One region of the Peribacillus sp. S4 genome, then DNA from elsewhere that is predicted to be linked to it. Evidence: riboswitches for the same ligand, from Rfam matches in the RefSeq annotation. Region 1 holds a riboswitch; each other region holds the start of a gene.
What was found. A riboswitch is a leader RNA that binds a small molecule or an ion and turns the genes downstream of it on or off. The one in region 1 is predicted to bind glycine.
Positions count from the first base shown of each region.

Region 2: it holds a riboswitch for glycine, as region 1 does, so the genes downstream of both, gcvT (glycine cleavage system aminomethyltransferase GcvT) here and ACJ9PY_RS12485 (amino acid permease) in region 1, are expected to answer to the same signal.
Region 3: it holds a riboswitch for glycine, as region 1 does, so the genes downstream of both, ACJ9PY_RS03250 (amino acid permease) here and ACJ9PY_RS12485 (amino acid permease) in region 1, are expected to answer to the same signal.

Region 1 covers NZ_CP175708.1:2,613,922-2,618,141, forward strand. The annotation lists gene ACJ9PY_RS12480 (hypothetical protein) at 724-969, shown strand; glycine riboswitch at 1,246-1,345, shown strand; gene ACJ9PY_RS12485 (amino acid permease) at 1,708-3,087, shown strand; glycine riboswitch at 3,415-3,519, shown strand; gene glyA (serine hydroxymethyltransferase) at 3,704-4,220, shown strand, end outside.
Region 2 covers NZ_CP175708.1:3,672,214-3,676,433, reverse strand. The annotation lists gene ACJ9PY_RS17410 (DEAD/DEAH box helicase) at 1-1,150, opposite strand, end outside; glycine riboswitch at 1,528-1,615, shown strand; gene gcvT (glycine cleavage system aminomethyltransferase GcvT) at 1,843-2,949, shown strand; gene gcvPA (aminomethyl-transferring glycine dehydrogenase subunit GcvPA) at 2,967-4,220, shown strand, end outside.
Region 3 covers NZ_CP175708.1:679,498-683,717, reverse strand. The annotation lists gene ACJ9PY_RS03255 (amino acid permease) at 1-936, opposite strand, end outside; glycine riboswitch at 1,445-1,523, shown strand; gene ACJ9PY_RS03250 (amino acid permease) at 1,711-3,051, shown strand; gene ACJ9PY_RS03245 (DUF3311 domain-containing protein) at 3,329-3,529, shown strand; gene ACJ9PY_RS03240 (sodium:solute symporter family protein) at 3,526-4,220, shown strand, end outside.

The DNA of each region.
Region 1 (4,220 bases):
TTACTTTAAATCAGATGTTGCTTTGAATGTACATTCTTTTTTTACCAGAATTGAATATCAAGAAATGACCGCGAATGAAGAAAATTATTTTTCAAAAACTTTATGGTTTTATGAGCATTGTTTACAGGTATACAGCGCATCTATTTAAGTACTTGGGACTTTCTCTTTATAAGCCTTATTATACATCTGTTAAACCAAAGGAATTAAAACGAGTATATTTAAATTGTATGATTTACTAAAAAAACTTGTTTAAGACATTCTTTATTCCTATTTAACGATTAATGCATTCCATTTTTTTATATTAGAAAAGTGATTATATGATAAAGTCATTGTTGCTATGAACTCCAATGACTTTTTCTATTTTAAAGAAAAACTACTTTCGATGGTATATTTACTTGCTAAGTTGAGATTCAACTCCCTTTTTTGATGTGAATATTTGTTAGTGAAATATCTTACTATCTATAAAAGAAATATACGCAAATAATAAGTATATATAGATTTGATCATAATTTATGAATATGTTTTAAAAGAAGATGCTAACCAAATTAGAGTCCCGGTTTGACGATGTTAAAAATGAAATCGGGAATGGTTTCGTTAACACGTCAAGCATTGTGAGAATGAATACGTGATGATAAATATAAACGCTATTGATCCAAATTATGTTATTCTATTTTTGTTTACATCAGTCCGTCAGAAAAACTATAAAGGGGGTATAAGGTTAAAATGGTTAAGGAAAAGAAACTCAAGCTAAAGAAGCCAAAGAAGTGGTGGGGATGGGTTCTAGCATTTGTCATCATAGCTAATACAGTTGGTGGTGGGGACAAAGAGGAAGTTGCTAAAGAAGAGAAGGCTTCTGAAAATACTGCTGAACTTAGGGAGGAAGCTCCTAGACAATCTTTACTGCTGCAAGGAATTTCACGAGTCTCGAATTTTCTCTTTTTCCATACATCAATTATGTTAAAACTATAGATATTATGTCCTCTCCCGGCTTTAAATTTGCCGAATTGTCAATCGACAATGCCGATATTTTTGCTTATACATAAGCGTGTTTGGGATTCCTAGCAACATAGAAAAGCTGCTAATAAGCTTGATTTTTCATAGCTAATAACTTCTAAAATATACTGATCATAAAGTTCAAATTTGTCCATTTTTAAATTTCAGAAAATAGAGTTTTTTCAGATAATCATTGAAATATCCATTAAAACCCGATAATATACAACTATTAAAACAACTTTATATCAGCGGATGATGATTGTGGGAGAGTCTAAACAATGTTTAGCACCGAAGGAGCAAATCCTATAAAAGCAGGAACTAATCTCTCAGGTAAAAGGACTACAATTGGACGCGTCTCTGAAGAGAGCCATAGGCCACCGAAGGAGTTAAACTCTCAGGTAAAAGGACAGAGGAAGGTAGGAAAATACCTATCTTTCCTCTGCCCTTTTTTGTACTTGGAAAGATAAAAAGAGAGGAGTGTGAATTGAGATCTGTAGATAAATGATCTATCCTTTGTTTTGTACAATTAATGCTATATTTTCAAAAATGGTTGGTAGCTTTATTTCAAAAATCTATAACTAGCACGCATCAAAGAAAGCGCTTACAATAGTGAGGCAGTCTCCAGTACGCTAATAATTCACACTCATTGAAAGGCTGACCCTTTAAATGGGGAAAATTCCAAGTAGCCTAAAAAAGTAGAAGGTGGGAAATCGTATGCAGGAACAAAAGTTGGATAGAGGGCTAAAAAACAGGCACGTACAACTCATAGCTATTGGTGGGGCAATCGGAACGGGATTATTTCTTGGAGCAGGAAAATCTATTCATTTAGCCGGGCCATCAATTCTATTTGCTTACATGATTACAGGCATCATTTGCTTCTTAATCATGCGCGCACTTGGAGAACTGCTCTTATCTAATTTGAACTATCATTCCTTTGTTGACTTTGTAAGAGACTATTTAGGTAATATGGCAGCATTTGTAACCGGCTGGACCTACTGGTTTTGCTGGATATCAATCGCAATGGCCGACTTAACGGCAGTTGGTCTTTATACTCAGTATTGGTTTCCTTCCGTACCGCAGTGGATGCCAGGATTAATTGCTCTAGTCATTTTGCTATTTATGAATCTTGCAACCGTAAAACTTTTTGGCGAAATGGAATTCTGGTTCGCATTAATTAAGGTCATCGCTATCCTAGCACTAATTGTTATCGGTATTTTCATGATTATTAAAGGCTTTTCCACTGATTCAGGCGCAGCAAGTTTCACGAATCTATGGAGTCACGAAGGTATGTTCCCAAATGGAATAAATGGTTTTGTCCTCTCATTCCAGATGGTAGTGTTTGCGTTTGTGGGCATTGAACTTGTAGGACTTACAGCAGGTGAAACAGAAAATCCAGAAAAAGTTATCCCCAAAGCGATCAATAATATTCCTATTCGGATTATAATTTTCTACATTGGCGCACTTATTGTCATTATGAGTGTTTATCCTTGGAACGCAATCATCCCAACGGAAAGCCCATTCGTCCAAGTATTTGTGGCTGTAGGTATCGCTGGTGCAGCTGGTATCGTTAATTTTGTCGTCCTAACATCGGCTGCTTCGGCATGTAACAGCGCAATCTTCAGTACAAGCCGGATGGTATATTCACTTGCCAAAGATAAAAATGCACCTGTACCGTTTGCAAAACTTAATGACCGAAAAGTACCTTCCAATGCATTGTTCTTTTCAACTGTTGTCATTTTAATTTCCGTTGTTTTGAACTATTTAATGCCTGAAGGTGTATTTACCTTGATTACAAGTATTTCTACAGTATGTTTCATCTTTATTTGGGGAATTACAGTCATCAGTCATTTGAAATACCGTAAAACAAGGCCAGATCTAGTGAAAAAGAGCAAATTTAAATTACCACTTTATCCAATTTCCAATTACTTCATCCTTGCTTTCCTAGCGTTCGTCCTTGTGGTTCTTGCACTTGCGGACGACACTCGTGTTGCCTTATTCGTTACACCTGTTTGGTTCATTATGCTGATTGCGATTTATAAGATGGGCAAAACGAAGGTGGATCAGGCGAATCAGAGAGAGATAGCGGGGAATTAAGAGTCAAGAAATCCTTTGATTCTATTTGCGGTGTTTGTTCAGATAGGCCGCTCCATATTTTCCAACTCGGTGAGTAAAAAATCTGTCCGTTTTAAAAAAACAAAGGTATCTGGTTGATCATATGATAATTCGAAATAAATATTTTAGAATAGTATTGTTAGCGCTTTCAAAAATGCTTGACATAATTATGCTCAACAACTATTCTAAATGTACTAAATTGAATAAGCGGATGACAGTTGTGGGAGAGTGCAAAGCGACAAGCCACCGAAGGAGCAAGTTCCAAAAAGACCCTTGGAACAAATCTCTCAGGTAGATGGAACCACAAATGGACGCACCTCTGGAGAGCGCGTATTAACATATACGCCACCAAAGGGGAAAGGCTCTATTAAAAAATGGAGCTAAACTCTCAGGTAAAAGGACAGAGAAGGGTAGAGAACGCTACGACCCTTTTCTGTCCTTTTTTGCGTGCAAAAAAGGTTGTAAAGCATACTATTTTTAACAGTTTTATAGAAAAGCAGGCCTGTAGCGGGCAAGAAATTTAGTGTCTAGTACCATATTGGAATTAGTAATTAAATAAAAATTCAGAATTAATAAAAATGTCTAGGAGGAAATTTAAATGAGTTTACATCAAAATGATTTAACCATTTTTGAAGCGATTGAAAAAGAAGGACAACGTCAACATCAAACACTGGAGTTGATTGCATCAGAGAACTTTGTTAGCCCAGATGTATTAGAGGCAATGGGAAGCGTGATGACAAATAAATATGCAGAAGGTTATCCAGGAAAGCGCTATTATGGTGGGTGTGAATTTGTCGATGTGGCAGAACAAACGGCTATTGAGCGGCTAACAAAGCTTTTCGGTGCCAAATATGCAAATGTTCAGCCTCACTCAGGTGCACAAGCCAATTTCGCAGTTTTTTTCGCACTGCTTCAGCCTGGTGATAAGGTGATGGGAATGAACCTTTCACATGGTGGCCACTTAACTCATGGAAGCCCAGTCAGCGTTTCAGGAAAATGGTTTGAAGTTGTGTCCTATGGAGTTAGAGAAGATACTCAGTTAATTGATTATGATGAGTTGGAAGCTATCGCAAAGAAAGAAAAACCTAAATTGATTATTGCAGGAACTAGTGCCT
Region 2 (4,220 bases), 1.1 Mb from region 1:
TCGCCCTATATTCCGTAAAGATTATCACTTTGTCATCAATTTTCTTGATCAGTTCCAAAGCTTTTTCAGCCTTTGAGTTCTGGACCGTTTCATTCACTTTAGTAAATAAATCATCAAGCTTTGCCAAAAAATCAGGGGAAGGCTGATCGTATTTATCTCTCATATTCTTTAATGTATAAAAGACAGCCTCTCTGCTGCTGCATGCTTCCCTTTGGAGAGTGAGAGCCGAAAAGGCGCTTCCTTTTGATCCATCCGAAATTGGCTTGAATTTGGAAACAGCATCATATAATGCTTGTTCCGTTGGAGAAAATTCAATGGTGATGGTTTCCACATGCCGTTTTGTCCATTCAATGCCAGTATCGGCCCGCCGGTTTCGAATCATGACAGTGTTGACAAGTTCCTTTAGGTGTTCATCTTCAGTTATGTTCCGGCCTTTCCCTTTATACTTTTCCGAAAAGAGTGAGGCATTTCCCAAGTGGCCCGGTTTCAATAACGAAACGAGGTGGAATATCTCCTCGACTTTATTTTGAATCGGAGTGGCTGTCAGGAGTAAGCAAAATTTCTTTTTCAGATTTTGGACGAATTCATAGTTCTTCGTCTTATTATTTTTAAGTTTATGAGCTTCATCAATAATGATGAAGTCATATTCCTGAGTAAAGATGATATCTCGATGTGGAGCGCGTTTCGCTGTATCAATTGATGAAATGACTACATCACAGGAGTCCCAGACATAACTTTTTCTCTGAACGACTGCCGGAATATGAAACTTGGTATTCAATTCAAATGCCCATTGTGTGACAAGGGAAGCCGGAACAAGGATCAATACTTTTTTTACAAGGCCCCTAATCATATACTCTTTTAGGATCAAGCCTGCTTCAATTGTTTTTCCCAGCCCTACTTCATCAGCCAAAATGGCTTTTCCATTCATTTTTTCCACTACTTGCTTCGCCGCTTCCAATTGATGGGGAAGCGGGGTTAGCTGAGGAAGGTGCTTGGGCGCCTGTAAACCTTCAAAATCAGGGATGATAAGGTTTTCCTCCATTTGAACCGCCAACTTATAAAGCTCCCAATTTCCCCATGGACCGTCATTTTCCATCTTTTGCAGAAACTCGTCATTCCATTCAGAATTGAAGGATATATTGATTTTCATAGAAATAACTCCCTCTTAAATCATAATTTCCTTAATATAAGGTCAAAACCCGAACATTTCATATGTGAAGTAAGAAAAATATTTCTTTTTTAAAAAATATTGCAGAGATAAGTTTCTTAGGGTAGGATATAAGTATATTTAGAAAATTCCAATTTCCAAACGCTACAAAGAATGTTTGTACATCGATTTTGCAGTTCGCGTTTTCTTAGTATGGGCTATAGGCTCCTAGTTTATCCAAGATTACTGAAGGAGATCAGTCAAACGGTTTCTGAAGTTTTAGGAGAATTGGCAGAGAATGCATTCCATTTATGCTCAAAGGTTTTACCGATGCTTGGGGCTTATTGGCTTCCTTTCAATGGTAGACCATTTATATGCGGGTGAAGATAAGGGGAGAGACTACGGATGTAGCGCCGAAGGAGCAAACTTAGCAGTGAATCTCTCAGGCAAAAGAACTCTTATTGGACGCAACTCTGGAGAGCGCCGCCCGTTATGGGACGGCCACCAAAGGGGAAAACCTATTACATAGGTAAACTTTCAGGTTTCAGGACAGAGAAAAAGCTCAAACGGGCTTTCTCTGTCCTTTTTTGTGCTTTTTTCACATCATGAATCAGCTTGTATCTGATGTGTAATGACAAGAAGCTTTTGATAATGAAGCCAATTAATTTTTAAAAAAATCTGAAGGGGGTCATTTTTTGACCAATTTAAAAAGAACACCACTATTTGAGGTTTATCGTGAATACGGAGGTAAAACGATTGATTTTGGCGGCTGGGAACTTCCTGTCCAATTTTCGGGTATAAAGGATGAACATGAAGCCGTACGGACAAAAGCGGGGTTATTTGATGTTTCCCATATGGGGGAAGTCGATGTTAAGGGGCCTGGGAGCCTTTCCTTTTTACAGAAGATGCTGACAAATGATATATCAAAGCTGCAACAGGGCGGGGCCCAATATACCGCCATGTGTTATGAAAACGGAGGCACGGTTGATGATCTTATCGTGTATAAAAGGGCTGAGGAAGACTATCTGCTCGTGGTCAATGCAGCGAATACAGAAAAAGATTTCAATTGGCTGCAAGCTAATTTAACGGAAGATGCCCAAATTACGAATGTCTCAAGTGACTATACACAGCTGGCACTTCAAGGACCAGCTGCAGAGAAGATATTACAAAAACTATCGGGAAGTACTGACTTAAGTGAAATTGGATTTTTCAGGTTCAAGGATAATGTCATGATTAACGGTATCTCCACGCTGGTTTCCCGTACTGGATACACTGGTGAAGATGGTTTTGAAATATATAGCGACAGTAAAAATGGCCCTGCCCTTTGGAAGGCGATTATGGATGCCGGTAAGGAAGAGGGGGTTCAGCCGATTGGTTTAGGTGCTCGTGATACCCTGCGTTTTGAAGCGAAACTGCCGCTGTATGGGCAGGAGCTTTCAGCTGACATCACCCCGATAGAAGCCGGGATTGGTTTTGCAGTAAAAGTGGATAAGGAAGTTGATTTTTTCGGGAAAGCCGTTCTTGCTGAGCAAAAGGAGAAAGGGGCTCCCCGGAAGCTTGTGGGAATTGAAATGATTGACCGTGGCATTCCACGTCATGGGTATAAGGTATACAGCGGTGATGAAGTCATTGGCGTGGTCACGACTGGTACCCAATCGCCAACATTGAAGAAAAACGTTGGATTGGTACTTATCGATAAGGAATTTTCGGTGCTGGATGCGGAAGTCGAAGTGGAAATCCGTTCCAAACGTTTGAAAGCCGTTATAATACAAACACCTTTTTATAAAAAACCACGTAAATAGAGGGGAATGGTCATTAGATGAAACATCGTTATTTACCCATGACAGAGCAAGATAAACAAGAAATGCTGGAAGCGATAGGGGTATCCGCTGCTGAAGAACTTTTCAATGATATCCCTGAAAGCGTTCGTTTTCAAGGAGAATACGATATCAAGCCTGCTAAATCGGAACCTGCATTAATGAAAGAATTATCAAGGCTTGCTGCAAAGAATGCGGACCTTAAAAATTATGCTTCCTTCCTTGGTGCGGGTGTCTATGACCATTATGCGCCGGTCATCGTCGATCATGTTCTTTCCCGTTCTGAGTTTTATACGGCATATACACCGTATCAGCCTGAAATTTCACAGGGCGAGCTTCAAGCAATCTTTGAATATCAAACGATGATATGTGAATTGACGGGCATGGATGTGGCTAACTCCTCCATGTATGACGGCGGGACGGCGCTGGCTGAAGCAGCGATGCTTGCTTCAGGACAGACAAGGCGGAAGAGGATTCTCATTTCAGGAACCGTTCATCCTGAATCAAGAGAAGTTGTGAAGACATATGCAAAAGGGCAACGCGTGGAAGTGATCGAAATTCCTCATAAAGACGGTGTGACGGACTTAGCTGCTTTAAGGGAATTGGCGAATGATGACATTGCAGGAGTGATCGTGCAATACCCGAACTTTTTTGGCCGGATCGAGCCATTGAAAGAAATGGAAGAAATCATTCATGGCGTCAAGTCCATGTTTATCGTTTCCAGTAATCCGCTTGCATTGGGAGCTTTGACATCCCCTGGTGCACTCGGTGCAGATATCGTAACGGGGGATGCTCAGCCATTCGGCATTCCAGCGGCATTCGGTGGCCCTCATTGTGGATATTTTGCGGTTACTAATAAACTTGTACGGAAAGTTCCGGGCAGACTCGTCGGTCAAACGGTCGATGAGAATGGAAAAAGAGGGTTTGTCCTGACGCTTCAAGCTCGTGAACAGCACATTCGCCGTGACAAAGCCACATCCAACATTTGTTCCAATCAAGCTTTGAATGCCTTGGCCGCTTCTGTTGCAATGACCGCGCTTGGGAAAAAGGGTGTCAAAGAAATGGCCGTGCAAAATATTCAAAAAGCACATTATGCGAAAAAAGCAATTATGGCCAAAGGGGTGGAAGTGATATTCGACGGTCCTTCGTTTAATGAATTTGTCATTAAACTGCCTGCTCCGTTTTCAGAGGTCAATAAAAACCTTTTTGAAAAAGGGATGATCGGCGGCTTCGATTTAGGGACGGTTTATCCTGAA
Region 3 (4,220 bases), 1.9 Mb from region 1:
TGCCAGTGTGTAAAGCATACGACCTGCACTGAAGATCCCACTGTTGCATCCAGACATCGCCGCAGTGATGACCACAAAATTAATGATGCCTGCCGCTGCAGTGATACCTATTTTGGCAAAGGTAGAAACAAACGGACTGCCTAAGTCATCCAGTTGATCCCAAGGGAATACTGTCACGATGACGAAAATGGCACCAATGTAGAAAATTAAAATGCGCCATATAATTGATTGAATCGCTTTTGTTACGGTCTTCGTTGGGTCTTTCGCTTCCCCTGCTGTGATGCCGATAAGCTCAACGCCTTGATAGGAAGCCACGACAAGTGAAAGCGCAAAGAAGAATCCTGTCCAGCCTCCCGTAAAGAAGCCGCCATTTTCCCAAAGATTCGATAATCCAATCGCATCCCCGCCATTCCCTATTCCAAAGAAGATAAGGCCTAGGCCGGCAACGATCATCAATATAATCGTTATGATTTTTATAAGTGCAAACCAGAATTCAAATTCCCCGAAGGATTTAACGGAAATGAGGTTGGCCGCTCCCAAGATGATCATGGCGACCACACCTGGTATCCAGGCCGGTAACTCCGGGAACCAATATTGCATATACAAGCCAACCGCAATGATTTCGGACATTCCGACGATTACCCATTGAAACCAATTGCTCCAAGCAGTCATATAACCTGCCAAAGGATGTATATAGCTGCTCGCAAAGGTTGCAAAAGAACCTGTAGTCGGTTCTAAATAAAGCATCTCACCCATGGAACGCATGATGAAAAATATAAAAATACCTGCAATGGCATAAGCAAGCATTACAGAGGGCCCGGTCCATTTGATCGTGCTCGCAGATCCCATGAATAACCCGACTCCGATGGTTCCGCCCAAAGCTATCATTTGAATGTGACGTGCTTCCAGCCCTCTCTTTAATTCCTTGTTCGACATGATTAACTCCTCCAGATGCAATATCGGTAATGCTTTTCTATCCTTACCACGAACTTATTAATTATTGCAGTTAGAAATGCTCTATCGAAAAAATACCAATAACACTTCATTTATGTTTTCTTATCTTATAATAGTAAATATTCTGTAAAAATACAATTGTATTTTTGAAATAAACAGTTGCCAATAATATCTTGTTGATTTTTCTAATCTAAAAATATCATTTTAAAAAAATGATGTTCAGTATTTTATTATAGTGATCGTTCATAATGAGTAGAAAACAATCACTTCTGCTTAGACCTTAAGTTAAATACAGACCACTATTAAACTACAGAAAATGCCTGTTTCATTTCAAAAAAAATTGTTGACCTACCGAAAAATAGATGATAGAATTCCAATATTATTTTATAAGCATAATGAAATGATCAAGCAGTGGAAAATCATCACTGACTGACATTTCTTCACAACCGCATACAAGCAAGCGATGAATGCTATGGATGACACTATAGCAGGAGCAGCTTCTGGAGAGACTGTACAAGATGCAGCGCCGAAGGATTCACAATCTCAGGCAAAAGGACAGAAGAGTAACGAATGATATATTGTTATTCTGAGCCCTTTAAGAGATTGGTATTATCCAATCTCTTTTTTTATTGTCCATATTGTGATTGGACTATAACAATAAATGGGAAAGGCAAGCTGGACGACAATCACGTCCCTCTCTCCAAGACCATGCAGGTAAACATTCACTACCAGACTATAAAAACGGGGGCGTACGAATTGGCTAAACAAGAATTAAAAAGAGATTTAAAAAATCGACATGTACAACTGATTGCAATAGGAGGAACCATTGGCACCGGTTTATTTTTAGGTTCCGGAAAAGCCATACAATTAGCAGGTCCTTCCATATTATTCTCTTATATGATAATAGGGATTGCCTTGTTTTTTGTGATGAGGGCCCTGGGGGAACTGCTTTTATCCAATGCAGGGTACACATCATTCACTGAATTCGCAACTGAATATGTCGGTCCATGGGCCGGCTTCGTGACCGGTTGGACATATTGGTTTTGTTGGATCATGACCGCAATGGCCGATATCATAGCTGTCGGTGTTTATATGCAATATTGGTTTGATGTCCCTCAATGGATTCCGGCTCTGCTTTGTCTGGTCATTCTGTTAGGATTGAACCTATTGACCGTTAAGATCTTTGGCGAATTGGAATTCTGGTTTGCCATCATTAAAGTAATCACGATCATCGCCTTGATCATCGTAGGAATTTTCCTTCTGATCCTCGGCTTCAATACCAATACCGGAACGGTTTCCCTAACGAACCTTTGGAATCATGGCGGCATGTTCCCCAATGGCATTTCCGGATTCCTGTTATCTTTACAGTTGGTCGTCTTCTCATTTGTCGGTGTCGAATTGGTCGGGGTTTCTGCAGCAGAAACGGCGAACCCGCGAAAGAACATTCCATCTGCCATCAATAAAATCCCTGTCCGGATTTTGCTTTTCTACGTTGGTGCACTATTCGTCATTCTCTGCGTCAACCCATGGACACAACTGGATGCCACAAGCAGTCCATTTGTAGAGGTCTTTGCGTTAATCGGCATTCCAGTCGCTGCAGGGATCATCAACTTCGTCGTTTTGACATCCGCTGCTTCTGCATGCAACAGCGGTTTATTTTCAACGAGCCGAATACTTTATACGTTAAGCAGGAATGGTGAAGCCCCAGCTAAGCTGGAAAAATTAAATAAACAGGCTGTTCCGAGCAATGCCTTATTCACATCCACAATCGTTGTATCAATAGGGGCATTATTAAGCAAGCTGATACCGGAACAGGCATTTACTGTCGTGACTACCATCAGTGCCATCTGTTTCATATGGGTATGGAGCATTATCTTGATCTCCCATATCAAATATTCGAAAACAAGGCCTGACCTAAGAGCCGAATCGACTTTCAAGGCTCCTTTTACACCTTTTGTCAATTACGTCATTTTAGGCTTATTCCTGTTCATCCTTATTGTTATGCTATTCGCTGAAGCTACACGGCTATCACTGCTCTTGACCCCAATCTGGTTCATCCTCTTGGTGATACTATATAATTATCGAAAAAAAAGATAGCTAAAGGAAATAAAGCCTTGAACTCAATATGAATTCAAGGCTTTATCTGCATATGAACATATTAGGCATTCGGCTTTCTGCACACTTTTGCTAAAATATATCAGGCAACTGCATTAAATTTTATATCAAAATAGTGTAAGCTAATATATATTATCGGACCTTTTCCGTCATGTATGAATTTTCCATCCGGTTTGGTTCACCCATCCATCAGTGGCATTGAAGAATGAACCCCCATTGGTGGGCGTTTCACTTTATTTAAAACGAAGGGGGTTGTTTAATGAAGATTATATATATTCTTACACTAGTTCCTTTTATAGGCATACTGGGATTTCTACCTTTTGTTAATAAAATAGAACCATATGTATTAGGGATGCCTTTCAATATGTTCTGGATGGCTATGTGGGTGGTCCTTACCTCTGCCATACTCGGCATCATGTATAAGCTGGATCCCAGGAATCGGGAAGGTGACCAGGAATGAATATTGCTCTCTTAATCATTTTAGCATTTTTACTTCTATCGATATTTTTAGGAATACGCTCTTCAAAAGGAAAAGATATGGACTTGGAACAATGGACGGTGGGCGGACGCGGTTTTGGTGCGATATTCGTCTTTCTGCTGATGGCTGGGGAAATCTATACGACCTTCTCCTTCCTTGGCGGCAGCGGCTGGGCTTATGGCAAGGGCGCACCCGCTCTATATGTTCTAATTTACATTACTTTGTCTTACGTATTATCCTATTGGCTCCTGCCGGAAATATGGAGATATGCCAAAGAAAATAAACTGATGTCTCAATCCGATTTCTTTGTAAGCAAATATATGAGTCCCAGTTTAGGAATTTTGGCTGCACTTGTCGGTGTGGTGTCGATGATCCCAGTGATCGTCGTGCAGCTGAAAGGATTGGGGATCATTGTCTCAGAAGCATCTTATGGTGCCATCTCAATGTCTGAGGCAGTTTGGATGGGGGCGATCAGCCTTACCATTTATGTGATGATCTCCGGTATACACGGTTCAGTTTGGACCGCGGTCATTAAAGATATCATGATGGTCGCCATAATAGGATTTTTGGGGATTTATCTGCCGATACATTACTTTGGCGGATTTCAGCCGATGTTTGAAGCGGTTGATGCCGCCAAGCCTGGTTTTCTAAAGTTCCCTGATCAGGGGCTTAG